DNA from 4 places in the Kitasatospora sp. NPDC101447 genome. Region 4 is predicted to be linked to each of the others. Evidence: riboswitches for the same ligand, from Rfam matches in the RefSeq annotation. Region 4 holds a riboswitch; each other region holds the start of a gene.
What was found. Region 4 has a riboswitch for cobalamin ahead of ACIRST_RS23540 (cobalamin biosynthesis protein). Riboswitches for the same ligand answer to the same signal wherever they lie in the genome.

Region 1 (7,360 bases), on a different contig from region 4:
CTCGGCGTGCTGCCGGTGCTGGCCGCCCGCGCGCTGCTGAAGGAGCGCCGCTGGGGCCGCAGCCCGGCGGTGCTGACCAACTCGATCTGCCTGCCGGTCGCCTACTACATGTTCCAGAGCGGCGGCACGATGATCGCCGTCGGTGCCCTGGTCGGCCTGCTCGGGCTGGTGGGCATCGGCTCGCTGCTGAACCCGAAGTCGACGGCGGCCCTGTACGCCCCGTCCGAGGACTGAGCGCACAGGGCCGCCGGAGGGCCGGACGGCCGCGCAGCCGGAGCTGAGCGGCCGTCAGTCCTACTCCTCCACCAGCAGCTTCTCCCGCAGCTGGGCCAACGTCCGGGCGAGCAGCCGGGACACGTGCATCTGGGAGATCCCCACCTCGGCGGCGATCTGCGACTGGGTCATGTTCCGGAAGAACCGCAGCACCAGGATCTTCTGCTCCCGGGGCGGCAGTTGGGCCAGCAGCGGCTTGAGCGACTCGCGGTACTCGACGCCCTCCAGCGCCTCGTCGGTCGCGCCCAGGGTGTCCGCGACGGCCGGCGACTCGTCGTCGCTGTCCGGCACGTCCAGGGACAGCGTGGAGTACGCGTTGGCGGACTCCAGGCCCTCCAGGACGTCCTCCTCGGAGATCCCCAGGTGCTCGGCCAGCTCGTGCACCGTGGGGGAGCGGCCGTGCCGCTGGGAGAGCTCGCTGGTCGCCGTGGTGAGCGACAGCCGCAGCTCCTGCAGACGGCGCGGGACGCGCACCGCCCAGCCCTTGTCGCGGAAGTGCCGCTTGATCTCCCCGACGATGGTCGGCGTCGCGTAGGTGGAGAACTCGACCCCGCGCTCGTGGTCGAAGCGGTCCACCGACTTGATCAGGCCGATGGTGGCGACCTGGGTGAGGTCGTCCAGCGGCTCGCCCCGGTTGCGGAAGCGCCGGGCCAGGTGCTCGACCAGCGGGATGTGCATCCGCACCAGCTGGTTGCGCAGCTCGACCCGCTCCGGCGAGCCCTCGGGCAGCGCCGACAGGCGGACGAACAGGGCGCGGGCGGCCTCCCGGTCCGGGGCGCCGGAGCGGTGCGCGCCCTGCGCGGGCACGGCGCCGTGCAGCTCAGCCTCGGCCGTCTCGTCCGCCCGGTCCGCCGGCTCCGGCGGGGGGACGGAGTCGGGCGTCGGCTCAGACGTCGGCTCGGTCGGGTGGCTCATCCGGTGGGCGTCCTTCGGGTGCGCTTCGTCGTTGGCGGCGAGGCCGGGAACGCTCGCCTGGGTCGGTACGGCAGGTCCCGCCGTCGCGAGGCCGGTACGGTCCAGATCACTCACGGCCATTCCCCCGTTCCGTTCCGGGAGCACCGGGGCCGCGGCCCCGGAATCGTCTCGTTGGTCGTACCGCCCGGAGGCGGTACCGGGAGCCGTCCGCCCGGCCCCGGGAGGGGGTGCGGCGGACGGCCCTTGCGCGGGTGCTGCTCGGTCTGTGCGGTGCGGTCCGGCGCCCGGCTAGTGGGCCGTGGACCCGCCGCGCTTCTTGTGCAGGCTGATCGACACGGTGTTGTCCTCGCCGACCGAGGAGTCGACCTCGCCGGCCAGCGCGGAGAGCACCGTCCAGGCGAAGGTGTCCCGCTCGGGGGCCTTGCCGTCGGTGGTCGGGGCGGCGACGGTCACCTTCAGCGAGTCGCCGACCAGGCGGAACTCGCAGGAAAGGACGGAGCCCGGCACCGCCTGCTGCAGCAGGATGGCGCAGGCCTCGTCGACCGCGATCCGCAGGTCCTCGATCTCGTCGAGGGTGAAATCCAGCCGGGCCGCCAGCCCGGCCGTCGCTGTTCGCAGCACGGAGAGGTAGGCCCCCGCCGCGGGGAGCCGGACCTCCACGAAATCCTGAACACCGAGATCGCCGTCGATCTGGGACACCCTTGCCTCCTGGGTGACGCGCTGTGCTTGCTTGGTACCCCGCTTGTTACCCCTGCTTGCCGCCTCTCAAAGGAGGCACCGGGGTTGCGGGTCCGCCATCACTCTGCCTGCCCTGTTGCACCCCGGTTCGGGGTTACTCATGGTAAGGCATTGCGACGCAGGGTGGCAGACCCTTTCCCGGACTCCGTCGGTCCGCTCAGCGGCGGCCGGCGGCGGCGAGTGCCTCGTCGGTGAGCCGGTACACGGTCCACTCGTCCATCGGCACCGCACCGATCGACTTGTAGAAGTCGATCGACGGCTGGTTCCAGTCCAGCACCGACCACTCCACCCGGGAGTAGCCGCGCTCCACGGCGATCCGGGCGAGCTCCAGCAGCAGGGCCTTGCCGTGGCCGCCGCCGCGCGCCTCCGGGCGGACGTACAGGTCCTCCAGGTAGATCCCGTGGGTGCCGCGCCAGGTCGAGAAGTTGCGGAACCAGAGGGCGAAGCCCACCGGCTCCCCGGTGGTCCCGTCCTCGGCGATCAGGCCGAACACGGCCGGATCGGCGCCGAACAGGGCCTCGCGCAGCTGCTCCTCGGTGGCCACGGCCTCGTGCGGGGCCTTCTCGTACTCCGCGAGCTCACGGATCATGGCGTGGATGACGGGAACGTCGGTGGCGACTGCGGTGCGGATCATGCCAGCGAGCCTACTGCTCGGGCCCCGTCTCGTCCCAGGCCTGGACGGAGGTCTGATCGACGATCCTTCCGTCCCGCAGGTCGGCCATCGAGGCCATCAGCACCCGGACGCCGTCCGGGTAGCGGCAGGACTCCAGGAAGGCGACGTGGTCGTCCTGGACCACCACCTGCTCCAGCTTGTGGGTCATCTCGCGGCCGTAGATGTCGCTCAGCATGGCGCCGATCTCCTCCAGCCCGTGCATCACCAGGGGGTGGCTGGGCTGGGTCTTCCGGTCGACCACGCGCAGTTCGGCGTCCTCCGCGTAGAGCGCCAGGAGGGCGTCGGCGTCGCAGCGTTCGATGCCCTCGCGCAGGGCGCGGGTGTCGAAGGCCGCGGGGGCCGCCATGGTGGTCATGATTCGCTCCTCCGGTCGGGGTCCGTCGGCTCGTACCTAGAGCCTACGCCCGGCACCACCGACCGGAGGGGCCGGAGACCGGGCCGCTCAGCGGGCCGGCACGGTGCGCAGGTACTCGGCCAGGGTGCCGATCGCGGCCGGGTTGCGCGGGCTCTCCACGAGGTCGACGTAGTCCAGCACGAAGATCCGGTCGTTCCTGATCGCGGAGACGCCGGCCAGCGGCGGGAACGACTTGAGGAACTTCCGCTTCTCCTCGGCGCCCGGGGTCGCGTAGTCGTTGATCACGATCACCTCGGGGTCGCGCTGCACCACGCTCTCCCAGCCGGCGGTGACCCAGGTGTCGGCGAGGTCGCCCATGATGTTGGTGCCGCCGGCCTTGGCGATGATCTCGTCGGCGGCGGCGAACTTCCCGGCGGTGTACGGCTTGTCCTGCCCGCTGTCGTACAGGAAGACGGACGGGCGGCGCTCGGGCTGCGGGACGGCGGCGATCCGGGCCCTGGAGTCGGCGATCAGCCGGTCGGCGCGGTCCTTGACGTCGAAGATCTCGCCGAGGTTGGCCAGGTCCGTGTAGAGCGCGTCCAGCGGGTCCATCACGCCGCGTTCGGTGCCCCTGCCGCTGCGGCAGGACTCGCTGAGCACGTACGAGTCGATGCCGAGGGCCTTGAACGCCTGCGGGGTGACGCCGCTGCCCTCGTCGAAGCCGTAGTGCCAGCCGGCCAGCACCAGGTCGGCCCTGGCGTCCAGGGCGATCTCCTTGGTGAGCACCTTCTTGGAGAGCCAGGCGGTCTGCTGGTAGCCGTCCTTCCACGGCACCTTGTCGACCCGGCCCTTGTCGTCGGGCATGACGTAGCCGGCCATCCGGTCGGCCAGGCCGAGGGAGAGCATCAGCTCGGTGATGTTGACGTCGTTGGTGACCACCCGGGCCGGCTTCTGCGGGAAGGTCAGCTCCTCGCCGCAGTTCTGCACGGTCACCGGGTAGTGGGCGGAGCCGGTCGAGGCCTGCCGGGGGGCGATCTCCGCGCCGCAGGCGGTAAGTCCGAGGACGAGCAGGGTGGCGGCGGCAACGGCCTTGGTGCGCACGGTGGTTCCTTCGGTGGTTCAGGCGTCGGGGGTACGGGCGTCGGCGGTCCGGGCCCCGGGCGTCCGGGTGTCGGGGGAGCGGTCGAGGCGGTCGAACAGCAGCTGGAGGGCGCCGGTCTCCGGGTGCCGGACCGGCGTGGCCCGGACACCGAACACCTCGGCCAGCAGGGCGGGTCGGAGCACCTCGGCGGGCGGTCCGGAGGCCACGATCCGGCCGGCCCGCAGGACGTACAGCAGGTCGCAGTGGCTCGCCGCCAGGTTGAGGTCGTGCAGCGCGACGAGCACCGTCGGGCCGGCCTCGCGGGCCAGCGCCAGGACCTCCAACTGGTGGGCGACGTCGAGGTGGTTGGTGGGTTCGTCGAGCACCAGCAGGCGCGGCTCCTGGACCAGCGCGCGGGCGAACAGCACCCGCTGCTTCTCGCCCCCGGACAGGCTCAGGAAGCCCCGTCCGGCGAGGTGCCCGGCCCGGACCTTCGCCAGGGCGCCGGCGCAGCGCTCCCGGTCCGCGTCGGTCGGGGCGCCGAGGCCGCGCCGGTGCGGCAGCCGGCCCATGGCGACCACCTCGGCCACCGTGAAGTCGAACTCGGCGGAGTGCTCCTGGGTCAGCGCGGCCACCCGCCTGGCCGTCTCCCGCGCGGAGAGCGCGTGCAGGTCGTCGCCGTCGAGCCGGACGGCCCCGCCGGTGGGCTTCAGCACCCGGTAGACGCAGCGCAGCAGGGTCGACTTGCCGCTGCCGTTCGGTCCGACCAGGCCGACCACCTGCCCGGCGGCGGCCGCCAGGCTCACCTCGTGGACGATCCGGGTGCCGGCCGACTCCACCGAGACGGTGTCGACGTCGAGGTCCTGGGCCTTCGCCCGGTCGGGCCGGGCGGTCGAGCCGGCCGGGGCGGCCGGGCCGGTCGTACGGATGGCATCGGTCGTACCGATCGCGTCGGTCACCGTCGGCCTCCGAAGGCGTGGCCGCGCCGACGCATCATCAGCAGGAAGGCGGGCACGCCGAGCACGGCGGTGAACACCCCGACGGGCAGTTCGGCGGGTGCCAGCAGGGTGCGGGAGGCGATGTCCACCCAGACCAGCAGCAGCGCCCCGGCGAGCGGGGCGACCAGCAGCACCCGGCGATGCCCGGCGCCGACCAGCATCCGGGCCACGTGCGGCACCAGCAGCCCGACGAAGCCGATCGCACCGCTGACCGCGACCACCGTGCCGGTGACGGCGGCGGTCACCACGAACAGTTCACGGCGCATCCGGTCCGGGTCCACACCGAGCGAGGCGGAGGTCTCGTCGCCCATGGCGAGCGCGTCCAGCCGTCCGGCGGCGCAGCCGAGGTGGGCGAGCCCGGCCAGGACGGTGCAGGCGGCGATCGGCACCGAGCCCCAGGTGGCGCCGCCGAGGCTGCCGAGCAGCCACATCATGGCGCTCCGGGCGGCGTCGCCGCGGTCGGCGGCGAAGACCATCAGGGTGGTGGCGGCGGCGAAGCCGTAGGAGAGGGCGGTGCCGGTGAGCACCAGCCGCATTGGCGTGAGCCCGTACGCGGTGCGGGCTGCGAGGTAGACCAGCGTCATCGCGAGCAGTGCGGAGCCGAAGGCGGAGGCGGAGATCGCCCACACCCCGAGCGAGGCGAAGGCGCCGAACAGCAGGACGGCGTTGGCGCCGACGGCCGCGCCGGAGGAGATGCCGAGGACGAAGGGGTCGGCGAGGGCGTTGCGCACCAGCGCCTGGACGGCGACCCCGGTGGCGGCCAGCCCGGCGCCGACCACGGCGGCCAGGACGGTGCGCGGCAGCCGGATCTCCCAGACGATGGCGTACGCGGCCGCCTCGTCGGCCTCCAGCCGACCGCCCGTCAGTCCGGCGCCCAGCAGCCGCAGTACGTGCGGGAGCCCGATCCCGGAGGAGCCCAGCGCGACCCCGCAGACCAGTGACAGCAGCAGGGCGGCGCCGAGGCCGACGGTGAGCGGGAGCACGGGTGTCCGGTGGACGGACGGGCCGCCGGCTACGCGGGTCACGGCTACGCGGGTCACGGATGCGCGGGTCATGGGTGCGCGGGTCACGGATGCGCCTTGCCTCGGGCCGCGGGTGCGCCGGGGCGGGCGCCGGCCGGGGGCGTGCCCGGGCGCCGTCCCCCTCGCAGTCCACGGCGAGTTCTCGGGAGTCCAACGGCCGAGGGCGATCGGGCTGGCGCGGCCGCACCGCGGGTGCGGGCCGTGCTCACCGTTGCGGGTCAGCGCCGGATTCTCACCGGACTTCCCCCTCGGACGCCCTGGCAGCATAACAGGCACTCAGGGTAGGCAACCCTTACCGAGGTCGGGTCGGGTGTGAACGCACGACCGCCCCCGTCCGGCGGTGCGGACGGGGGCGGTCGGGTGGCGACGCGTCAGGCTCAGGCCTGCTTGGTCTCCCAGAAGATCTTGTCGACCTCGGCGATCAGGTCCAGCAGGGCCTGACCGGTGGCCGGGTCGGTGGACGCCTTGGTGGCCGAGGCGGCCTTCAGGGTGTCGTTGATCAGCTGGTGCAGCTGCGGGTACTTCTCGAAGTGCGGGGCCTTGAAGTAGTCGCTCCACAGCACCGAGATGTGGTGCTTGACGGCCTCGGCGCGCTGCTCCTTGATGATGACGGCGCGGGCACGGAAGTGCGGGTCCTCGTTGGCCTGGTACTTCTCCTGGGTGGCCTTGACCGACTCGGCCTCGATCCGGGCCTGCGCCGGGTCGTACACGCCACAGGGCAGGTCACAGTGGGCGTGAGCGGTGGCACGCGGTGCAAACAGACGAGAGAACATGGGAGTCCTTCCTTAGATCGTCTTCCCGCGCCCGAGATTACCCTTCCGCCCTCGTGGTTTCGCGATCGGGCGGTGGGCCTAGGGCAAAAGGCGGACCCGGAACCGGGGTAATCCGGACACCGAACAGGTGACGGTCCGTACGGCAGACTGGGGGCGGGCGTGCGGGAGGAGGAGTCGTGGCACGGAGCGCGGAACCGGAGGGCCGGACCGGGGGCGGCGTGTTGCCGTTCGGGGTCGTCGACGTGGCGGGCCCGTCGATGGTCCCGACCCTGCGCGAGGGCGACCGGCTGCTGGTCCGCTACGGCGCGCCGATCCGGCCGGGCGCGGTGGTGCTCTTCCGCCACCCCTTCCAGCAGGACCTGCTGGTGGTGAAGCGGGCTGCCGGGCGCCGGCCCGGCGGGTGGTGGCTGCTCTCCGACAACCGTCCGGTGGACAGCGACAGCCGCAGCTACGGCGCGGTCCCGGACGAGCTGGTGCTCGGCCGGGTGCTGCTGCGGCTGAGCCCGCGCCCGTCCTGGCTGGCGCCGGGCCGCCGGCTGGAGCGGCTGCTGCT
Region 2 (7,360 bases), on a different contig from region 4:
GGCCTGGCGCCGGATAGCGGGCAGCCGGACGACGGTCGCCGCGCTGCTGATGGACCAGAAGGTGCTGGCCGGGGTGGGCAACGTCTACCGGGCCGAGGTGCTGTTCCGGCACGGCATCGACCCGTACCGGGCCGGGCGCGACCTCACCCGGAAGGAGTGGGACGCGATCTGGGCCGACCTGGTCGCCCTGATGCACGAGGGCGTCGCGGCCGGCCGGATCGACACCGTCCGCCCCGAGCACACCCCCGAGGCGATGGGCCGCCCGCCCCGCGTGGACGACCACGGCGGCGAGGTGTACGTCTACCGGCGGGCGGCGATGCCCTGCCTGGTCTGCGGCACGGACGTCCGCACGGAGGAGCACGCCGCGCGGAACCTCTTCTGGTGCCCGACCTGCCAGGCGGCCTGAGGAGCCGATCCGCCCTCCGGCGCGGCTCCCGGACCGTAGGCTGGGGCCGACCGGCCGGAGGGAGCAGGCAGATGGAGCAACGCCGGGTGGCCAACACCGTGTCAGGGACGGTGGGCGGCCACGTGGTGCAGGCCGACACCATCGGATCGGTGCACCTCCACCAGGTGGAGCCGCCGCCGAGACCTCGTCAGGTCCGGCTGCCGCACGGCCCCTTCGTCAACCGGGAGCCGGAACTCGCCGCGCTGACCGCGGCGTTGGGCCGGGTCGAGGGGGGCGGGCTGGGGATCGTGGTGTTCACCGGGCTCGGCGGGGTCGGGAAGACCGAGCTGATCGCCAAGTTCGCCGAGGAGCACCGGGACCGCTTCCCGGGCGGGGACCTCTACGCGGACCTCCTGGCCTACCGGCACCGGGGCGGGGTGGACCTCCCGTCGCTGCTGGCCGGCTTCCTGCGCGCCCTCGGGTCGGAGCCCCCGGCGGTGGAGGCGGAGCGCTTCACGATGTTCCGCACCGTCACCGCCGAGCGGCGTTGCCTGTTCTTCCTGGACAACGTCGAGCACGCCGCCGAGGTGCGCGCCCTGCTCCCGTCGAGCGGGCTGGTGGTGGTCGCGAGCCGGCGACGGCTGCCCGCGCTGCGGACGGACGGCGCCGAGGTGCGGCAGCTCGGGCCGCTCGGTACGAGCGCCGGCACCGACCTGGTGCGGGCCTGGCTGGGCGCCGGGCGGGGCACGGACGGGGAGTTGGCGGCGCTGGTCGAGCTGTGCGGCGGGCTGCCGCTGGCGCTGAACGCGGTCGGCAGCCAGCTGCTGGACCGGGACAACCTGCCGGTCGGCCGGGTGGTGGCCGAACTGCACGACCGGGAAGGCGGATCGGCCTTGCTGGACGACGAGGAGAACGCCCTCGGCCCGACGTACGACCTGGTCCACGAGCGGCTGTCGCCGAAGGGCCGGGCGCTCTACCGCCTGATCGGCGTGCACCCGGGCCCCTTCGTGTCGGCCGAGTCGGCGTGCGCCGCGGGTGTCGAGCAGGCCGGCGCGGCGCTGGACGAGCTGCGCGCCGTCCACCTGGTCGACGAGGTGGTCGACGACGGCCCCGGGACCCGCTACCGCGCCCACGACGTGGTGCGGCTGCACGCCTACCGCCGCGCCCGCGACCTGCCCGGCCGGCAGGAACTCCTCGCCCGGGTGGTGGCCTACTACCGGGGCCGGGCCGCGCTGGCCGACCGGGCGATGGGGGAGCGGCTGCGGCTGCAGGAGGCCGGCGGCGAGGAGCTGCCCGGTTTCGCCTCCGGCTCCGCCGCCCTGGAGTGGCTGCACGCCGAGCGGGCCAACCTGCGTGCGGTGGTGGAGGAGGCGGCCGAGCAGCAGTGGCACGGCGAGGTGTGGCGGCTCTGCGAGTCGCTCTGGCCGCTGTACCACGGCCGCAAGCTGTACGAGGACTGGATCGCGACCCACCGGCTCGGCGTCGAGTCAGCTCAGTGGGACAACCAGCCGGCCGCCGTGGTCCGGATGCGCAACCAGCTCGCCCGCGCCCACTTCGAGCGCAAGGAGTACCCGCTCGCGGCCGAGCAGTTGGCGCTCGCCGCGGAGCAGCTGCCGCTGGTGGCGGACCGCCGCGTGGTGGGGGTGCTGCACGAGACGGACGGCCTGCTCTGCCTGGCCGACGGCCGGCCCGGCGACGCGGTGGAGCGGTTCACGCTGGCCCTGGCGGAGAACCGGGGCGACGACCACGGTGAGATCGTCCAGAGCTACAACCTGGCGCAGGCGCTGATCGCCGACGGCCGGGCGGAGGAGGCGCTGACCGTGCTGGACGGCGCCGTCGCACGGGCCGCGGACACCGACGACCGCGACATGCTGATGAAGCTGCCACTGGTCCGGGCCCGGGCCCACCGCGCGCTCGGGCAACTGCGTCTCGCCGCCGTTCACGCCGGTGACTGCGCCCGGCAGGCCGAGCAGCGCAAGCAGTACGCCAAGGAGGCGCAGGCGCACACCCTGCTCGTCGGCCTCGCGGCGGAGCTGGGCGACGAGGAGCTGGCGGAGCGCAGCCGTGAGCGGCTGCGGGAGCTGCGGGCACGGGACGGCGGGGAGGGCTAGGGCAGGGACGGCCGGGAGGGCTAGGGCAGGGGCGGTCGGGACTCGGTGCCCGGGGCCGGAGCGGTCGGGACGGCTAGGAGGGGGAGGGGCGGGGCGGCTCGGTGGTGAACCAGACCCGGGTGCGGTGTTCGCCGGTGCGGACGGTGAGCCCGTGCTCGGGGAGGCCGGCCGGGTCGCCGCCGTCGGCGAGCCAGCAGGCCACGGCGGAGCCGAGCAGCAGCGGGTCGAGGCGGGGCTCGGGGCTGCCCCAGTCCGGTTCGGCGCGGGCTTCGAGGAGCAGCCCGGTGCGCAGCCGGAGCAGGTGGCGGGCCGGTCCGAGGGCGGCCACCGCGACGGCGAGGCCGGGGAGTTCGGCGACGGTGTCGGCGAGCCAGCGGGTGGCGGGGCGCTCGGCGCGGACCTCGGTGCGGGCCAGCACCTCGGCGGTGTAGCGCAGTGCGTCGCCGGGGTGCTCGTCGGTGAGTGCGTGGAAGCCGCGCGGGGTGTGGTCGGCCGGGTCGAAGGGGTAGCGCCGCAGTCCGACCTCGGTGCCCTCGCTCTCGCCCTCGACGTCGTACGCGGTGGGCGCGTCGGTGGTGCCGGGACGCGGGACGGGCCCGGGGTAGGGCGGCAGGAGCGGTTCGTCCCCCGGTTCGTCCAGCTGTTCCAGGAAGGAGTAGAGCAGCGGGCGCAGCACCTCGGCGGAGCGGCCGCGGCGGCTCAGCGAGCGGTCGGTGAGCGGGCGCAGGGCGGCCGGGTCCCGCTTGGCCAGGGCCAGTTCGAGCTGGGCGGCGAGGTCGCCGTCGGGGTCGAGCAGGGGCGCGGCCTGACCGAAGGCGTAGCCGGGGGAGCGCGGGTCGAGTTCGGCGGCGCCGGTGGCGACCAGCACGGTGGGCCGCTCCAGGGCGGCGCCGTAGACGGAGACCGAGCCGTGGTCGCCGATCAGGCAGTCGGCGGCGACCAGGGCGGCCTGCCAGCCCTGGTGCGGCGGGATCAGGCGCAGGCCCATCCGGCGGGCGGCGTCGAGCAGGGCCTCGGGGTCGTGGCGGCTCCAGATGTTGGGGTGCAGGACGACGGCGACGGTGTACTCGTCGGCGGGCAGCCGGCGGACCAGGCGTTGGGGCAGGTCGGGGCGGCGGCCGAATAACGAGTGCTCGCTCCACGTGGAGTTGACGACGACGAGCCGCCGGCCGTCGACGGCGCCGAGCGCGGCGCGGTAGGCGTCGCGGGAGCGCAGGCTGCGCAGCATCCGGTCGAGGCACGGGTCGCCGACCACCCGGGCGACGTCCAGTGCCTCGGGGCAGGAGACCCGCAGGCGGTCCAGCTGCTCCGGGTGGGAGAGGCCGAGGACGTCCACGAACACCCGCCCGCGGTGGGTGAGTTCCTTGCGGGAGAGGCCGGCGGCGCTGACCGTGTCGCCGGTGGACTCGGTGACCAGGCGGTTGTAGCCGGCGCCGTGCGGGAGCACGACGAGCCGGGCGTCCAGGCGGTGCATGGAGGAGTGCACGGCGCAGGAGACGGCCAGGTCGAACCGGTGCCGGACGGCGTCCTCCCAGTCCAGCAGGGTGAAGCCGGGCAGGCCGTGCAGGTATTCGTCCAGGGCGCGATCGGCGAAGGCGGAGCCGGGGTTGACGGTGAAGTACCGCTCGACGCCGTCCGGGTGCAGCAGGGTGAGGACGTCCAGGACCCGGGTGGCGGAGGTGAGGGTGCGGGCGACCGCCAGCACGCGGGCCTTGACCGGTCGGGTGTTCCAGCGGTCGGCGGGCCAGGCGTGGGGGTGGGACGGCACACCATGATCGTACTCATCCGGGGTGCCGGTGCGGCCGCGTTTCCCGAGTGTCGGTCAGCCGGCCGCGGCGGTGGGCTCGTGGTGCTCGGCGGCGACGCACTCGTCGAGGAGGGGGCGCATGTCCTGGTCGACGAGCCGGTAGCGCACGACTCGTCCGTCCTTGTCGCCGGTGACCACGCCGGCCGTGCGGAGCAGCCGCAGGGCCTGGGAGACGGCGGGGTCGCGCATGCCGGTGGCGACCGCGAGGTCGGTGACGGCGAGCGGGCCCGCCCGGTGGAGGGCGAGCAGCAGGGCGAGCCGTCCGGGGTCGGCGAGCAGCGAGAACCGCTCGGCCCAGGACCGGACGTGCGCGGCGTCACCGATCGCGGCGATGGCCTCGCAGACCCGGTGTCCGTCGATGGTGCGGTGGCCCGCGCGGTCGGCCGGTACGAGATGCATGCGGACATTCTTGCAGGCGGGCGGCTGTGATCCTGGACACCTGCGCAGGTGCGCAGCCTTGCATGGGTCGGGGCCGGGCCCCTACCGTGTAGCCCGCCGTGGTGCTCGGGAAGACCGGTGACGGACCCTCAGGGGTCCGGAGTCCGGAGCGGCCCTCGCCACTGTGATCGGGCCGTTCCCCCGTCCGCGGGGGAGCGCCGTCCGTACCCACGACGTCACTGGGCGCCTCGCGCACCCGGGAAGGCGGGTACGGGCGTGTCCCGTAAGCCAGGAGACCGGCCGCGGCATCTCACGAAGTGATTCCACGAGGTGCTGGAGCGTGATCCGCAGATGACCCTGCCCGAAACCGCCGCCGCGGAGGCCGCAGCGGCTCCCTCCGTGCTGCCCACCTTCCGGTGGCGGCGCGAGGACACCGTCCGCACGGCCGGGCTGATGGGCGTGATCCTGGCCATGCACGTGGTGGCCTTCGGGACGCTCATCTTTCTGGTGGCACCCGAGCGGTACGCGGTCGGTACCCAGGTCTTCGGGGTGGGCCTGGGTATCACCGCGTACACCCTCGGGATGCGGCACGCCTTCGACGCCGACCACATCGCGGTGATCGACAACACCACCCGCAAGCTGATGGCGGACGGCAAGCGGCCGGTCTCGGTGGGCTTCTGGTTCGCCCTCGGGCACTCCTCGATGGTGGTCATCATGGCCGCCCTGGTGGCGGGCGGCGCGCAGCTGGCGAACACGCTGATGGACGACGAGTCGACCACCCACAAGTGGCTCGGGGTGGTCGGGACGACGGCCTCCGGCGCGTTCCTGTACCTGATCGGGGCGCTCAACCTGGCGGCGCTGCTCGGGATCCTCAAGGTGTTCCGGGCGATGCGCGCCGGGCAGTACGACGAGGCGGAGCTGGAGGCGCACCTCGACTCGCGCGGCTTCATGGCCCGGGTGCTGAACCGGGCCACCCGGTCGATCACCCGGCCGGGGCAGATGTTCCCGGTCGGCATGGTGCTGGGCCTGGGCTTCGACACCGCGACCGAGGTCACCCTGATGGTGATGGCCGGCTCGGGTGCGGCCGCCGGACTGCCCTGGTACGCGATCGTCTGCCTGCCGCTGCTGTTCGCAGCCGGGATGAGCCTGTTCGACACCCTGGACGGGACGTTCATGAACTTCGCGTACCAGTGGGCCTTCGCCAACCCGGTGCGCAAGGTGTACTACAACCTGACCATCACCGGGCTGTCGATCGCGGTGGCCTTCATCATCGGCACCATCGAGCTGGTCGGGGTGCTGCACGAGAAGTTCGACCTCACCGACCCGGTGAGCGGCTGGATCGCGGACATCTCGCTGGACAACGTCGGCTACGCGATCGCCGGGCTGTTCGTGGTGGTCTGGGCGCTGGCGATCGGGTACTGGAAGCTCGCCCGGGTGGAGAAGCGCTGGGCGCCCGAGGGCTCGTGACGGGTCCGAGCCCGGGGGCATGAGCGCGGCTCATGACGTCGGGCATGAGCGTGACTCATGGGGTCCCATGAGGTCGGCTCATGGCGTCGGGGGCATGAGGTCGGCTCATGGCGTCGGGGCATGAGCCCGGCTCATGCGGCCGCCCCATGAGCGCGGCTCATGGGGCAGCCCCACGAGCGCCTCTCATGCGGCCGCGAGCAGCAGCGTTCCCGCGACGGCGAGCCCGGCGCCGACCACCTGGACCGGGCGCAGCCGCTCCTTGAACACCCCGCGTGCCATCAGCGCGGTGACCACGGGGTAGAGCGAGGAGAGGACGGCGGCCACCGTGGCCGAGCCGCGGTGCGAGGCCATCGCGAAGACGGCGTTGGCGACGACGTCGGCGAGACCGACCGCGGTGAGCAGCGGCAGCCGGGCCCGCAGTCCCGGCAGCAGGCCGGCCGCAGCCCCGGAGCGGCGCAGGCCGGCCACCAGGACGGTGCCGCCGACGGCGACGTTGCACAGCCGCTGGACGCACAGCACCAGCAGCAGGCCGCCGCCGGCCGAGGCGTGCGCGATCAGGGCCATCACCGTGCCGAAGCCGAGGGCGGCGCCCAGGGTGAGCAGCAGGGTGCTGCGGGCGGCGGCCCGGCCGCCGCGCTCGGGCCCGGAGGCGAGCACCACACCGGCCACCGCGACGGCGATCCCGGCGATCCGACCGGGGCCCGGGCGGTCGCCGAGGGCGAGGCCGACGCCGACGGGCACCAGGACGGCGACGGTGGTCAGCGGCGAGACCACGCCCATCGGGCCGAGGGCGAGCGCGCGGTAGAAGGCGAGGACCGCGAACGGGCCGATCACCCCGGCCGCGACCGCGTACCAGAGGGCGGGGGAGGCGTCGGCCCAGCCGCCGGTGGCGAGGACGGCGGCCAGCAGTACGGCGGCGGCCGCCGCCTGGGAGGCGACCACCACGGCGAGCGCGGGCAGCCGCCGGGCGAGTGCGCCGCCGCCGAAGTCGGCGACGCCCCAGAGCAGGCTGGCGGAGAGCGCGAGCAGGGCGGTCACGGGCGGGCCCCGGGCCGCAGGGGGCTGCCCGGGGCGGTGGGCCCGCCGGGCACGGAGGGACTCAAGGACAGCACAATGCACTCCGAAGTACAGTCGGATGGACTCGTTGCCGAGGTTTGGCAGCGTAGTGCAACAAACTGAACTTGCCGAACACTATTTCGTACTGTTTCGACC
Region 3 (7,360 bases), on a different contig from region 4:
GCTGGGACCTGCAGTACATACCCGTGGCGCTCGCCACCGGTGTCTGCCCGGACAACGTCGGCGGCTTCTTCAACCAGCAGTACCGCTGGTGCACCGGCTCGATGAGCCTGCTCGGCAGCAAGAAGTTCTGGACCACCAAGCTCCGGCCGGTCACCCGCGCCTGCTACCTCTCCGGGTTCTTCTACTACATCCACACCGCGCTGTTCACCGTCGTCTCGCCGCTCATCCCGATCGTCCTGCTGCTCGCCCGGCCCGACCTGATCCGCTGGCAGAACACCGCGCTGGTGCTGCCCGGACTGCTCTACGCGACGGTCGTCTTCCCGCTCTGGCACCGCAACCCCTACCGGCTGGAGGCCTGGGCCGCCCGCATGATGTACGGCTGGGCGCACGTCTTCGCCATCTGGGACATCGTGCGCCGCAACCGGATGGCCTGGCAGCCGACCGGCTCCAGCGGCGCCAAGAAGAACAAGACCCGCCGCTTCTGGATCGCCGTCATCGCCTGGGGTGGCGGAACGGCCCTGCTCTGGGTGTTCCTGAGCATCTGGCGGATGCTCACCATGGGCCCGCTGAACTTCGCCCTCGTCCTCGCCTCCGGCCTGTTCTACGCCACCATCGTGGGCCGGGTCCTCGTCCAGCCGCGCCCCACGGAAGCAGTGTGATCGCCATGACCGCACACCCCCGAGGGGCCGGTCGGCTCCGTCGCCGGCTGGCGCTCCCGATGCTGACGGCCGGCCTGCTGCTCCTCACCGCCTGCGGCCCGGAGGACCCGGGCTTCGCGATGCAGAAGGGCTTCGCCCCGCCCGCCCCGGCCACCACCACCGCCCCGGGCCAGGCCGCCGGCGGCACCGCGGCCGCGGCCGGTGCCGCCACCGCCCCCACCGGGGCCGCCAATCCCAAGGCCCTGCCGGCCGGCGTCCCGTACGACGTCACGCCGCTGCTCAAGCCCGGTCTCAAGTACCTCGGCGCCGCCCTGCCCGACGTCCCCGCCTCGATGGACGCGCTGGGCCCCTACAGCGCCACGATCGGCAAGCAGCCCAACGTCCTGGAGTACTACGCCCACTGGAAGGGCGGCTTCGACACCGCCGGCGTGCGGCGGATCTACGAGGCCGGGGCGCTGCCGTACATGGCCTGGGAGCCGTACGACCACTCGCTCGCCTCGATCGCGGCCGGGGACACCGACGACTACGTGCGCGGCGTCGCCAAGGCCGTCGCCAAGCTCAACCTGCCGATCGCCGTCAGCATCGCCCACGAGATGAACGGCGACTGGTACCCGTGGGGCCGCCAGGCCTCCAGCCCGGCGGACTTCGTCGGCGCCTGGCGCCACGTCCACGACATCTTCGACCAGGCCGGCGCGACCAACGTGATCTGGGTGTGGAGCCCCAACATCACCGACCCCGCGCCCAACACCCGCCTGGCGCCGTACTACCCCGGCGACACCTACGTCGACTGGGCCGGCATGACCGGCTACTTCACCAAGAGCGGGCCGAAGACCTTCGAGACCCTGTACGGGCCGACCATGGCCGAGATCCGCACCTTCTCCAAGAAGCCCTTCTTCATCAGCGAGACCGCCTCCGAGCAGGGCAAGCGCCAACGCGCCGACATCGACCAGCTGTTCTCCGGGCTGGAGGCGCACGACGACATCGTCGGCTTCGTCTGGTTCAACATCGTCAAGCGGGCGGACTGGCGGGTCGAGGCCGTCCCGGACACCCTCGCCGCCTTCAAGCAGCGCGTGTCCGACCCCCGCTACGGCTTCGACATCCGGAACCCCCGATGAGCACTGACTCCGACTTCAACCCGTTCGCCCCCATCCCGCGCCGCCGCGCGCCGAAGGGCGACGCACCGCCCGGCGGCGCCGTGCCCGACGGGCCCGCGCCCGACGGGCCCACGCCCGAGCGCGCCACGCCCGAGCGCACCGCGCCCGCCGGCACCGCGCCCGCCGGCTCCGCGACCGGCCGCGCCGCCCGTCGCCGGGCCGCGGGGTCGGAGCCGACCGTCCCCGGGCCCCGCACGGACACCGCCACGCCGACCGCGGCACCGGCCAGGGCGGCCACGGCCACCGCGACCGCCGAGGCCAACCCCGACGGCATCGAGCTGGCCCCGTACACCATCCCGCAGGTCCCCACGATCGGCTGGGACCCGGGCACCAGCCCGCGCCGCCGCTGGATCGCCCGCGGCCTGCTCGGCGCCGTCCTGGCCGTCCAGGCCGCGCTCTCGCTGCGCCTGCTCGCCGCCGCGCACCCCGACGAGGCCGCCGCGATGGTCGCCGGCCGCCAGCAGCTCGCCCATCTGATGCACGGCACCCCGGTCACCACCGACCTGGTCGACCGGATCAACGGCTCGCCCTGGCTCTACCCGCCGCTGGCGGGCGCGGCCGCCGACGCCAACGGCATCTGGGGCACCCGGCTGCTCAGCCTCGGCTTCGCGCTGGCCACCACCGTGCTGCTGTACTCGCTGACCCGGCGGCTGTTCAACGAGCGGGTCGCGATCTGCGCGATAGCCGTCTACGCCGTCCTGCAGTCCACCGTCGTGGTCGGCTTCTACGCCGCCCCCGAGTCCCTCGCCGTGCTGCTGGTCGCCCTCGCGGCCTGGGCCACGGTGTTCACCTCACGGCGACATCCGGCGCTGGTCCTGACCGCCGCCCCGGCCGCCGCGCTCGCCTGCGCCGTCGCGTACTCCGCGGCCTTCGCCGTGCCCGCCCTGGTCGGCCTCGCGCTGGCCACCGCCCGTCCGCACCGCCGCCTCGGCCCGGCCGCCCTGCGCGCCCTGCTGCTGGCCGCCGGCACCGTCGTCCTGCTGCTGCCGTACGGCACGCTGGGCGAGCTCGCCGGGTGGTCGCCCTCGCACGGCAACGCCCCCGGCTCGGCCGGCGCCGTCCTGTTCTCCACCGTCCAGTGGAGCGGCCTGTTCACCGTCCTCGCGGTGGCCGGCACGATCGCGTACGCGCGCCGCGAGCAGATGAACGAGCACGACGCGCCCGAGAAGGAGGCCGTTCCCACCTCGCGCGGCCACCGCGCCCTGCTCGGCACCGTGCTGACCGCCACCGCCCTGCTCGTCCCGGCCGCGCACGTGTGGACCGGCACCTCCGGGGCACTGTTCCGCCACCTCGCCTACGGCATGCTGCTGGCCGCCCCGCTCGCCGGGGTCGGCCTGACCCGGCTGGTGGGCGCCCACTTCCGCCACCCCCAGCTCGGCATCCTGGTCTGGGTCGCGCTGCTCGCCCTCGGCCTGGAGCAGTCCGCCCTGCGGTACCAGAACGGACCCGACTCCGGCCGCCTGCTGGCCGTCCTGCGGTCCCACGCGGTGCCCCAGGGGCGCTACCTCACCGAGGTCGACGGACTCGCCGAGTACTACCTCGGCGCGGTCAGCAAGCCCGAGCAGTGGGTCTCCGCGCGCACCGGCACGGAGTACCGCGACGCGGCCGGCGTGCAGCACCACGGGGACGACGGGAGCGTCGCCGCGATCCGCGACGGCTGGTTCACGATGGTCGTCCTCGACAGCACCGCGCCGCGCGCCACCGACCGCGCCCTGAGCGCCGCGCTGGCGGCCGGCGGGCAGTACCGACTGGTGGCGCAATTCACTTCGCCGACCGGCGATTCGAGCACGTACAAGGTCTATCTCAAGCACTGACCGGCCGACGGGCCCGCCCACGCGGGCGACACGACAGGCACAACATATGGTGCCGCCGCAGAGCAGCGGCACTACATGTATGCTCGCTTCTGCTGTCGATGCAGGGGAACCCGGTGCGAATCCGGGACTGCCCCGCAGCGGTGTGCGGGCGGCTGGAGCAGCTGTCCCCGCGAGTCCGAGTACCTGCCGGCGGCGTGCGCCACGGCCCTCCCGCAGAGGCCGCGCCAGCACCAAGCACCACCCCTCCGGGCCTCGCGGGCGGGCCGGGGAGACACCGTCGCGCGACGCCGTTTGCGTTCGTGCCGTGCTCCCCTGCCCCGACCGGCCCGAGGCTCCGATCACCGCCGCCGATCGCCGCCAGGAGAGAGCGCCTTGACCACCGCTGCCTCAGCCACCCTGCCCGCCCAGGGCTCCGGTACCGCCTTCATCGACCCGAAGGTCTCCGACCCCGGCGGCGCCCTGCTGCGGCTGCTCACCGACCGCAGTGTCGACCTCCCCGAGGTCGACCCCGGCCATGTCGCCGCCGCTGCGCTGCGCGGCCGCCACGCCGGCTCGGACTTCGCCGAGCTGCGCGGGCTGGCCGTGGACGCCGCCGCGTCGATGATCGCCGAGGACCCGCAGTACTCGAAGCTCGCCGCCCGCCTGCTCGCGCTGGAGATCGTCGACGAGGCGAACAGCCAGGGCTCCACGTCCTTCTCCGCCTCGATCGCCGTCGGCCACGCCGAGGGCCTGATCGGCGACACCACCGCGGACTTCGTCGCCAAGCACGCCGCCGCGCTGAACGCCCTGATCGACGCCGCGGGCGACGACCGCTTCGAGTACTTCGGCCTGCGCACCGTGCAGTCCCGCTACCTGCTGCGCCACCCGATCACCCGCAAGGTGGTCGAGACCCCGCAGCACTTCCTGCTCCGCGTCGCCTGTGGCCTGGCGGTCGGCGACAACGAGCAGTCGGTGCGCGAGGTGGCCGAGCTGTACGGCCTGATGAGCCGCCTGGAGTACCTCACCTCCTCGCCGACGCTCTTCAACTCCGGCACCCGCCACCCGCAGATGTCGAGCTGCTACCTGCTCGACTCCCCGCTGGACAACCTGGACTCGATCTACAACCGCTACGCGCAGATCGCCCGCCTGTCCAAGCACGCCGGCGGCATCGGCCTGTCCTACTCGCGCATCCGCTCGCGCGGCAGCCTGATCCGCGGCACCAACGGCAAGTCCAACGGCATCGTGCCGTTCCTGCGCACCCTCGACTCCTCGGTCGCCGCCGTCAACCAGGGCGGCCGCCGCAAGGGCGCCGCGTGCGTCTACCTGGAGACCTGGCACGCCGACATCGAGGAGTTCCTGGAGCTCCGCGACAACACCGGCGAGGAAGCCCGCCGCACCCACAACCTCAACCTGGCGCACTGGATCCCGGACGAGTTCATGCGCCGGGTCAACGCCAACGCGGACTGGTCGCTGTTCTCCCCGGCCGACGTGCCCGAGCTGGTCGACCTGTGGGGCGAGGAGTTCGACGAGGCCTACCGCAAGGCCGAGCAGGCCGGCAAGGCCGTCCGCACCATCCCGGCGCAGACCCTCTACGCCCGCATGATGCGCACCCTGGCGCAGACCGGCAACGGCTGGATGACCTTCAAGGACGCCTCCAACCGCGCCGCCAACCAGACCGCGCTGCCGGGCCGCACGGTGCACTCCTCCAACCTGTGCACCGAGATCCTGGAGGTCACGGACGACTCCGAGACCGCCGTCTGCAACCTGGGTTCGGTCAACCTCGGTGCGCACGTCGCCGTCGGCGCCTCCGCGGACGACCTGCTCGGCGCGATGGACTGGGAGCGCCTCGACGCCACCGTCCGCACCGCCGTCACCTTCCTCGACCGCGTGGTGGACATCAACTTCTACCCGACCACCGAGGCCGGGACGTCCAACTCCCGCTGGCGCCCGGTCGGCCTCGGCGTGATGGGCCTCCAGGACGTCTTCTTCAAGCTGCGGATCGACTTCGACTCCGCGCAGGCCGCGCGGCTGTCCACGCTCATCGCCGAGCGCATCATGCTCACCGCGTACGAGCGCTCCGCCGACCTGGCCGAGCAGCTGGGCCGCCACGAGGCGTACGGCGAGACCCGCGCCGCCCGCGGCGAGCTGCACATCGACCACTTCCCGACGGCCGCCCCGCAGTGGGCCGACCGCTGGACGGCGCTGCGCGCCCGGATCGCCGAGACCGGCCTGCGCAACTCGCTGCTGCTGGCCATCGCGCCGACCGCGACCATCGCGTCCATCGCCGGCGTGTACGAGTGCATCGAGCCGCAGGTGTCCAACCTGTTCAAGCGCGAGACGCTCAGCGGCGAGTTCCTCCAGGTCAACCCGTACCTGGTGCGCGAGCTCAAGGAGCTCGGCGTCTGGGACCAGCAGACCCGCGACTCGCTGCGCGACGCCAACGGCTCCGTCCAGGAGCTGAACTGGCTGCCGGCCGAGGTCCGTTCGCTCTACCGGACGGCCTGGGAGCTGCCGCAGCGCGCGCTGATCGACCTGGCCGCGGCCCGCATGCCGTACCTGGACCAGAGCCAGTCGCTGAACCTGTTCATGGCGGCGCCGACCATCGGCAAGCTGAGCTCGATGTACGCCTACGCGTGGAAGGTGGGTCTGAAGACCACCTACTACCTGCGCTCGCGTCCCGCGACCCGCATCGCCCAGGCCGCCTCCGGTGCCGCCCGCAGCGCCGTGCCGGTCCCCGCCCCCACCATGACCCAGGCCGAGCAGGACGCCATCGCCTGCTCCCTGGAGAACCCCGAGTCCTGCGAGGCCTGCCAGTGAGCACCCCCGACGACCGCAAGATGCTGCTCGACCCCGGCTTCGAGCTGACCCTGCGCCCGATGCGCTACCCGTCGTTCTACGACCGGTACCGGGACGCGATCAAGAACACCTGGACCGTGGAGGAGGTGGACCTGCACTCCGACGTCGCCGACCTCGCCAAGCTGAGCGACGGCGAGCGGCACATGATCGGCCGGCTGGTCGCCTTCTTCGCGACCGGTGACTCGATCGTCGCGAACAACGTGGTGCTGAGCCTCTACAAGCACATCAACTCCCCGGAGGCGCGCCTGTACCTGTCGCGCCAGCTGTTCGAGGAGGCCGTGCACGTCCAGTTCTACCTGACGCTGCTGGACACCTACCTTCCGGACCCGGAGGACCGCAACGCGGCCTTCGCCGCGGTGGAGAACATCCCCTCCATCCACCAGAAGGCGCAGTTCTGCTTCAAGTACATGAACGCGGTCGACCACATCGACTCGCTGCAGACGAAGGAGGACAGGCGGGCGTTCCTGCTCAACCTGATCTGCTTCGCGGCGTGCGTCGAGGGCCTGTTCTTCTACGGCGCGTTCGCGTACGTGTACTGGTTCCGGTCGCGCGGCCTGCTGCACGGCCTGGCCACGGGTACCAACTGGGTGTTCCGCGACGAGTCCATGCACATGGACTTCGCGTTCTCGGTGGTGGACACCGTCCGCGAGGAGGAGCCCGACCTCTTCGACGACGAGATGGCCAAGCAGGTCACGGAGATGCTGGAGGAGGCCGTCGAGGCCGAGCTCCAGTTCGCCCAGGACCTGTGCGGCGAGGGCCTGCCGGGCATGAACACCGCCTCGATGCGGGAGTACCTGCAGGCGGTGGCCGACCAGCGCCTGGCGCGTCTGGGTCTGCCGATCCGGTACGGGTCGACCAACCCGTTCGGCTTCATGGAGCTGCAGAACGTCCAGGAGCT
Region 4 (7,360 bases):
GAACCTGTCGCCGCCCTCCACGGTCACCACCCCGTGGTGGATCTCGTAGCCCACGACCCGCCGGCCGTACGCCTCGCCGACCGGCCGCGCCAGCACCTTCTCGACGCCGAACCGCACCTGCGTCGGCAGCAGGCCGAGCCCGTCGACGGCGCCCGCCTTGGACTCCACCTCGTCGACGATCCCGCGCGCCAGCATCTGGTAGCCGCCGCAGACCCCGAGGATCGGCAGCCCGGCCGCCGCGCGCGCCTTCAGCGCCGGTTCCAGGCCGCGCTCGCGCAGCCAGGCGAGGTCCGCCACGGTGGCCCGGGTGCCGGGCAGCACCACCAGGTCGGCGTCGGCCAGCTCCTCCGGCCTGGTGGCCCAGCGCACCAGGACGCCGGGCTCCTGCGCCAGCGCGTCCACGTCGGTGAAGTTGGACAGCCGGGGGAAGCGCACCACGGCCACCCGCAGCACGTCCGCCCCGAGCGGGCCGCGCCCGTCGACCCGGTCCACCACGGTCGACAGGTCCAGCGAGTCCTCGGCGTCCAGCCACAGCCCGGGCAGCATCGGCAGGGTGCCCAGCACCGGACGGCCGGTCAGCCCGTGCAGCATCTCCAGGCCGGGCGCGAGCAGCCGCGCGTCGCCGCGGAACTTGTTGACGAACCAGCCCGCCACGTGCCGCTGGTCCTCCGCGGACAGCAGCGCCAGCGTGCCGTACATCGCCGCGAACACACCGCCCCGGTCGATGTCCCCGACCACCACCACGGGCAGCCCGGCGGCCGTGGCCAGGCCCATGTTGGCGATGTCGCGGTCGCGCAGGTTGATCTCGGCGGGCGATCCGGCGCCCTCGCAGACGACCACCTCGTAGCGGCTGCGCAGATCGGCCAGGCACTCCAGGGCGCGTTCCAGCAGGACGGGCTTGCGCTCGCGGTAGTCCAGCGCGCCCACCTCGGCGACCGGCCTGCCCAGCAGCACCACCTGGCTGCGGCCGTCCGCGCCGGGCTTCAGCAGCACCGGGTTCATCGCCGCCTCCGGCTCCACCCGGGCGGCCTGCGCCTGCATCGCCTGGGCGCGTCCGATCTCGGCGCCGTCGGCGGTGACGAAGGAGTTCAACGACATGTTCTGTGCCTTGAACGGCGCGACCCGCACGCCCTGACGGGCCAGCCAGCGGCAGATGCCGGCGGTGACCACGCTCTTGCCCGCGTCCGAGGTCGTCCCGGCGACCAGCAGCGCGTTCGTCATGCCCTTCCCCTCTTCCCACGGAGCGCGCGCAGCAGGACGTGCCCCGCGACCGTCGTACCCAGCGCCAGCGCGCCCACCCGCCGGGAGAGCGTGCAGGCCCGTTCGATGTCGTCGACCGTGACCGGCCGCAGCTCCCCGCCGAGCACCGGCCGGTGCTCGACGCGCTCGCCGTACTGCAGCGTCCCGCCCAGCCGCACGCCCACCGCGCCGGCGAACGCCGACTCCGCCTGACCGGCGTTCGGGCTCGGGTGCGAGGAGCCGTCGCGCCGCCAGACCCGCCAGGCCGTCCGCGGCTGCGGGGCGGCGGCCACCGTCAGCAGGGCCGTCAGCCGGGCGCCGGGCCAGCCCGCCACGTCGTCCAGCCGGGCCGAGGCCCAGCCGAACCGGGCGTGGCGCGGCGAGCGGTGGCCCACCATGGCGTCGAGGGTGTTCACCGCGCGGAAGGCCAGCAGCCCGGGCGTGCCGGCCAGGGCGCCCCAGGCCAGGGCGTTCACCACGGCGTCGGCGGTGTTCTCGGCCACCGACTCGACCACCGCGCGGGCGATCTGCTGCTCGTCCAGCGCGCTCGGGTCCCGCCCGCACAGGTGCGGCAGCCGCTCCCGCGCGGCCCGCAGGTCGCCCTGCTGCAGCGAGCGGCCGATGGCGCGGGCCTCCCGGGTCAGCGAGGTGCCGCCGAGCACGGTCCAGGTCGCGGCCGCCGCCAGTGCGGCCCGGCCCAGCGGTCGCCGGCCGACGGTACGGTCCAGGGCGAGGGCGCCCGCCGCGACCGTACCCACGCACAGCGCCGTGTACCCGGCCCCGACCGCCCGGTCGTCGCGCCACAGCCGCCGCTCCAGGCGGGTGGCGGCGCTGCCGAAGACGGCCACCGGGTGGCCCCGGCGCGGGTCGGCGAAGCGGGCGTCGGCGGCGTAGCCCACGACGGCGCCCACCGCGAACGCGGCGGCGCGGGCCCAGCGGCGGCCGGCCGCAGGACGGACGGTCACCGGCCGCACGCCGGAAGGCGGCTCATGGAGGGACAGCTCAACGAGAGGGAGCCCAGCGGAAGGCGACTCATCGAGAGGCGACTCATCGGGAGACGGCTCGGCGGAAGGCAGTTCGGAGTCCGGCCGGGCGGGGCAGCCTGCATCGCGTGCGTGTCCTCACTCAGGGTCCGCGCCCTGGATCGACGTAGCGGGGGCGAGAGTCTCCTGGCTTCCGGGTCGGACGCACCCCCGGTGCCTTCCAGCGGCTTCTGACGGCCCGCCGTGGCGAGATTTCCGAGCGTGCTCCCCGGTGACAGTGGCGGGACCGCGCCGGACTCGCACCGGCTTCCTCTCCATGCCTCCGATTGGCCCCAGGATCCCATCACGCGGCCGAACCGGGAGTCAACCGAGGTCACGGAGGGGTTGGTCACACGGGACGGCGGCCGATGAGCTGTGGGATCGCCCAGCGCGGCACCGCCCCCGGGCCGGCCGCTTCGTGGGTTCGGTCGCTGGGGCCGCGCCGTGGTCCGCGCCTAGCGTTCGGTGGCATGCGTCGCAGAAAGCCCCCCGCCGCCCCGCCCCCGGTGCCGTTCTCGCCCGCAGCCGCCCGCGCCCACCGGGCCGCCCTCGGCCTCACCCCCGAACAGGTCGCCGAGGGCCTGGCCGCGCACGGCGTACGGCTGCTGCCCGCGCACGTCCTCGCCTGGGAGAACGGCGAGCTGCGCCCCGGCGAAGCGGAGTTCATCGCCCTCGCCCGCGCCCTCTGGTGCCCCGCCGCCCAGCTGATGGACACCCGTCCGGTCCGGTTGCGCGACCACCGCGTCGCCCGTGAGCTCGGCCAGGCGGCCGTCGCCGAGCGCACCGGCACCACCCTCGACTCCTACCGGCAGGCCGAACTGACCGACCGCTGGGAGGGCGACGAGGAACAGACCCGCGCCCTCGCCGACGTCCTCGGCCTCGGCCTGCCCGAACTCGTCGAGGCCACCGGCCGCGGGGAGGCGCTCGACCACCTCCTCCGCCAGTGCGTCACCGGCCGCTGGCAGCCCCACCTCCGCGCCCTCGCCCGCATCGTCCCCGCCCCCGCCGACACCCTCGCCGACGCCCTCGCCGCCCTCCACCAGGAGCACCACGTCCCCACCCACTGGGGCGCCACCACCCGCACCGCACCGCCCCCGGCCGCCGGCTCCCTCACCCCCCGCTTCTGGCACCTCCTCGACACCGCGGGCACGACCGGGCCGACCGCGTGACAACGGGCACCACCGGGCCGACCGCGTAACAACGGGCACCACCGGGCCGACCGCGTAGCAAGGGGAGGCGGCCGGCCCTCCGACGGCGGGTGCGGATCCGGAGGCCGTGCCCCGGACGGGTCAGCCCGGTGGCCGCGCGGGCGGGGCGCCGGTGGACTGGTGCACGAACACCGTCCGGTCCGAGACCAACAGAGCGGGGAACGATATGCGCTGGGGAACCGCTGCCGTCGTGGCGGCCGCCGCCGTCGGAACCGGGGCCGTCGTCCTGGTGATCGGCCGTCGGGCTTCCGAGCGGATGGTCCGTCCGGTGACCGCCGGGCGGGAGTCCGGGCGGGAGTCCGGGCCGGTCGTGGTCCGGAGCGTCGGCGCCGGGCGGGTCACCTTCACCCGCAGCCCGGAGAGCCTGCACCCCGGCCGCTGGGCGGTCGAGTGGGGCGACAACGGCCACGCCGTCGTCGAGGACGTCCTGCACAGCGACGAGCAGGGCGTCACCCGTCGGCTGGTCCGCGCCGACCAGGGCACGCTCACCCCCGGCACCGAGGTCCGCTTCACCCCCCGCGTCCACCTCGGCGACCCCACCCGGGCACTCGGCCTCGCCTACACCGACACCTCCGCCGACGGGGAACTCGGCGCGCTCCCCGCCTGGCACCTCGACGGCAAGCGCGGCACCTGGGTGATCCTCGTCCACGGCCCGGAGGCCGACCGCCAGCAGACCCTCCCGGTGCTGCCCGTCCTCGACCGCTTCGGCCTGCCCGTCCTCGCCGTCACGTACCGCGGCGACGAGGGAGCCCCGGCCTCCCCGGACGGGTACAGCCACTTTGGCGAGACCGAGTGGCGGGACGTCGAGGCGGCGGTACGGCTGGCGCTCGACAACGGCGCGAGCCGGGTGATCCTCTACGGCTGGTCGGTCGGCGCCACGGTGGTCCTGCAGACCGCGGCCCGCTCGACCTGGGCCCACGCCATCAGCGGCCTGATCCTCGACTCGCCGGTCCTCGACCTGCCGGGCTCCGCCCGCCGCGACGCCGAGCGGCTCGGCTTCCGCGGCGCCGCCGCCGAACTCGGTGTCCTCGCCGCGCGGGGCCGCACCGGGGTCGACCTCGCCGACTTCTCCCGCATCGCCGAGGGCGCCGACCTGCGCGTCCCGACGCTGCTCCTGCACAGTCCGGACGACCGGGTCTCCCCGTTCCACAGCGCCGAGCGGCTCGCCGCCGCCCGCCCCGACGTGGTCAACCTCCAGGCCTTCCCCGGCGCCGACCACGGCACCCTGTGGAACAGCGCCCCCGACCACTACACCGAGCTCCTCCGCCGCTGGCTCACCCCGCTCCTCTGACCCGGGGGCCGTCGGCGGCCGCGCGGCCGGCAGCCGTGGGGCTGCGGGCCGGGCGCCTGGCACGGGGCACGCGGCGCCGGGCCGGGTGGCGGGGGGGGGGGGGCCCCGCCCACCCCCCCCCCCCCGCCGCCCGCCCCCCCCCCCCGCGCCCGGCCCCGAACGTGCGAGGCCCCACCCCCCGGCGGCGAGGGCGCCGCGCCCGGGCGGGGGGGGGGGGGGGGGGGGCGGGGGGGGGGGCGGGGGCGGGGGGGGGGGGGGGGGGGGCGCGCGCCCCCCCCCCCCCCCCCCCGCGCCGAGATCGGCCCGATCCGCCGGTCATCCGTCCGGATTCGGGCTGGACAGCTCCGCCGGGCGTCGAGGGCCCCGGCGTCGATCGCCGCGATCGCCGCGCAGCCGGGGGCACATCCTGGCCCCTGCTGATCACCCCCGCCCTCACACTCCGTGACCGTTCGAACGGGTGCAGCAACCGCCCCGGCTCACCTGGCATGAGCAGGCCACACGTTTCCGGCCAGGCGGTTTGCCTCTGTTGCCCGATCTTGCGGAGGTGCCGCCGCCGGTCGCCCGGTCGTACGGACAACCGGATGTGACAGAAGGCCGGTACAAGGGGAAGACTGCTCGACGTGACGTCTCGGAACCCGCGCGACCGTGATGCCCCGCTCCCGCCTCCGATCGGTACCGGTGCGACGGTGACCCGTCTCCCCGGTACGGCCCACCGGCCAGCCGGTGGCAGGCCGAGCGGGGCGGGTGTACCCCGCAACGGCGTACCCCGGCGACGAGGGCCCGCGCCGGCGCCCGGTCGGGGCCGGGTTCCCGTGCCGGAGGGCTTCCCGGCACCGGCCGAGCTGGCGCCGCTGGCCCGCCGGATGCTGGTGGACGCCGTCCGGATCGCCCGCTGGGCCGGGGAGCTGGAGGAGGTCGACAAGCGCGGCGAGCTGCTCCCGGAGGACGCCCGTGCGGCCGGCCGGGCGCTGGCCATGACGGTCGGCGCCGCCGCCAAGGCCTGGGGGCAGGCGCTCCTGGTGGGCCTGGTGGAGGCCCGGGACGCGGGAGCCGGCCCCGGCTGGCGCCTGCACGCCTGGGAGCACGACGACGAGGCCGTGGTGCGCGGCTGGTCGGCGCTGTTCGACGCCTGGACCCTGCTCGCCCCGGTGCCGCCCGCCGCGCTGCGCGGGGTGTTCGCCGTGCTGGCCGGGCAGGCCGTGGACCAGGCTCCGCAGCTGCTGTCCTTCCTGCACCTGGTGGACGGCCCGGTGCCCGAGAGCGAGCTGCTGGAGCTGCTGCGGCGCGGCCTGGACGAGCGCCGGGTCGGCGGCGGGCCCGGCGGTCCCGGACTGTCGCCGGTGCCGCACGCGGCCTCCGCGGTGTCCGCGGTCCGCGGCACCTGCCGGGAGCCGCAGATCGACACCCCGGCCGCGCCCTCGGACGTGGCCGCGGTCCTGGACTGGATGCTGGACGGCCTGGCGGCCGTCGGCGCGCTCACCCGCAGGAACGATGCGGCCGAGCTGTCGCCGCTCGGCCACTGGGCGGTGCGGGCGAAGCTGGAGGAGATCTGCACGGTCGCGCAGACGGCGGCCGGGCACATCGAGCAGAGCGCCTTCGAGCTGCTGAACGCCTGCGCGGACTACTCGCCGGGCCCGGCCCGCGCCGAGTACCGCGCCTGGGTCGCGGCCCGTCCGGCGGACCGCGCGGTGGCCGAGCTGCTGGACGCGGCGCAGGGCGACGACGCGCTGGTGCGCGGGCTGGCCTTCGAGGCGCTGCGGGTGGCCGGCGGGCCGGCCGAGCAGGCCGTGCGGGCGGCGGTGGACGAGCCGGTGCTGCGCCCGTACGCGCTGCTGTGGCTGGCGGAGCGCGCGGACGAGGGGGTCTCCCCGGCGGACGTGCTGGGCGCGGACGACGCGGCCTGGCTCTGGGTGGACACGGCGGCCGCGGTGCTCGACCACGGCGAGACGGAGCTGCTGGTGGGCCACGTCGAGGGCGCCTCGGCGGGGGACCCGGTGCGGCTGTTCGCGCGGGCCCGGCAGTCCGGGCACCCGCGGGCGGCCTCGGTGCTGACGGCGGTCTCGGGCGTGCACCCGGACCCGGGCGTGGCGCGGGCGGCCCGCCGCTCGGCCTTCAGCGTCCACACCGGCGGCGCGTGATCCCACGGAGCCCGCGGGCACGCGGAGCCGGCGGACCGCAGAACAGGCGGTAGGCATGCGGAAGGGCCCGGAACCGATCGGTTCCGGGCCCTTCCGCATGCGACGGTCGAGCGGCCTCAGCCGAGCCGCGACTCCGCCCGCCGGGCGCGGACGTCGCCGACCTTCTGCCCCACCTTGCGGCGGATCACCAGCAGCGGCGCCATCGCGGCGAGCGTGATCTGGGCGAACGCGCCGACGTGCATCAGCGCGTCGCCGCCGGGCAGGCCGGTGGCCCAGGCCGCCAGGCAGCCGATGGAGACCACGATCCAGCAGAGCGTGGCGGTGGCGAGCAGCCCCTGCGGCTTCGGGTACTCGATCCGGCTGACCATCAGGTACGCGGCGCCGAAGATGGCGAGCAGACCGGGCAGGAACGGCGGGTCGAGCAGCACGATGGCGATGACCGTCATCGCGCCCATCGGGCAG

Region 1: linked by a shared signal. The riboswitch ahead of ACIRST_RS08095 (FecCD family ABC transporter permease) and the one ahead of ACIRST_RS23540 (cobalamin biosynthesis protein) in region 4 are both predicted to bind cobalamin.
Region 2: linked by a shared signal. The riboswitch ahead of ACIRST_RS06195 (HoxN/HupN/NixA family nickel/cobalt transporter) and the one ahead of ACIRST_RS23540 (cobalamin biosynthesis protein) in region 4 are both predicted to bind cobalamin.
Region 3: linked by a shared signal. The riboswitch ahead of ACIRST_RS07950 (ribonucleoside-diphosphate reductase subunit alpha) and the one ahead of ACIRST_RS23540 (cobalamin biosynthesis protein) in region 4 are both predicted to bind cobalamin.

What each region holds. Positions count from the first base shown of each region.
Region 1 is NZ_JBIWNL010000004.1:223,106-230,465, forward strand. Features, by position in the region: gene ACIRST_RS08060 (hypothetical protein) at 1-234, shown strand, start outside; gene ACIRST_RS08065 (SigB/SigF/SigG family RNA polymerase sigma factor) at 295-1,302, opposite strand; gene ACIRST_RS08070 (anti-sigma regulatory factor) at 1,477-1,887, opposite strand; gene ACIRST_RS08075 (GNAT family N-acetyltransferase) at 2,084-2,560, opposite strand; gene ACIRST_RS08080 (nuclear transport factor 2 family protein) at 2,571-2,954, opposite strand; gene ACIRST_RS08085 (ABC transporter substrate-binding protein) at 3,042-4,034, opposite strand; gene ACIRST_RS08090 (ABC transporter ATP-binding protein) at 4,053-4,853, opposite strand; gene ACIRST_RS08095 (FecCD family ABC transporter permease) at 4,970-6,067, opposite strand; cobalamin riboswitch at 6,204-6,329, opposite strand; gene sodN (superoxide dismutase, Ni) at 6,412-6,807, opposite strand; gene sodX (nickel-type superoxide dismutase maturation protease) at 7,065-7,360, shown strand, end outside.
Region 2 is NZ_JBIWNL010000003.1:271,790-279,149, reverse strand. Features, by position in the region: gene ACIRST_RS06215 (DNA-formamidopyrimidine glycosylase family protein) at 1-406, shown strand, start outside; gene ACIRST_RS06210 (AAA family ATPase) at 478-2,496, shown strand; gene ACIRST_RS06205 (hypothetical protein) at 2,570-4,264, opposite strand; gene ACIRST_RS06200 (metalloregulator ArsR/SmtB family transcription factor) at 4,319-4,702, opposite strand; cobalamin riboswitch at 4,785-5,001, shown strand; gene ACIRST_RS06195 (HoxN/HupN/NixA family nickel/cobalt transporter) at 5,033-6,148, shown strand; gene ACIRST_RS06190 (DMT family transporter) at 6,332-7,186, opposite strand.
Region 3 is NZ_JBIWNL010000004.1:191,473-198,832, reverse strand. Features, by position in the region: gene ACIRST_RS07965 (glycosyltransferase family 2 protein) at 1-659, shown strand, start outside; gene ACIRST_RS07960 (glycoside hydrolase family 26 protein) at 665-1,774, shown strand; gene ACIRST_RS07955 (glycosyltransferase family 39 protein) at 1,771-3,627, shown strand; cobalamin riboswitch at 3,690-3,833, shown strand; gene ACIRST_RS07950 (ribonucleoside-diphosphate reductase subunit alpha) at 4,024-6,423, shown strand; gene ACIRST_RS07945 (ribonucleotide-diphosphate reductase subunit beta) at 6,444-7,360, shown strand, end outside.
Region 4 is NZ_JBIWNL010000016.1:147,877-155,236, forward strand. Features, by position in the region: gene ACIRST_RS23535 (cobyric acid synthase) at 1-1,221, opposite strand, end outside; gene ACIRST_RS23540 (cobalamin biosynthesis protein) at 1,218-2,204, opposite strand; cobalamin riboswitch at 2,402-2,536, opposite strand; gene ACIRST_RS23545 (helix-turn-helix domain-containing protein) at 2,732-3,430, shown strand; gene ACIRST_RS23550 (prolyl oligopeptidase family serine peptidase) at 3,636-4,760, shown strand; gene ACIRST_RS23555 (hypothetical protein) at 5,573-6,898, shown strand; gene ACIRST_RS23560 (phosphatidylcholine/phosphatidylserine synthase) at 7,015-7,360, opposite strand, start outside.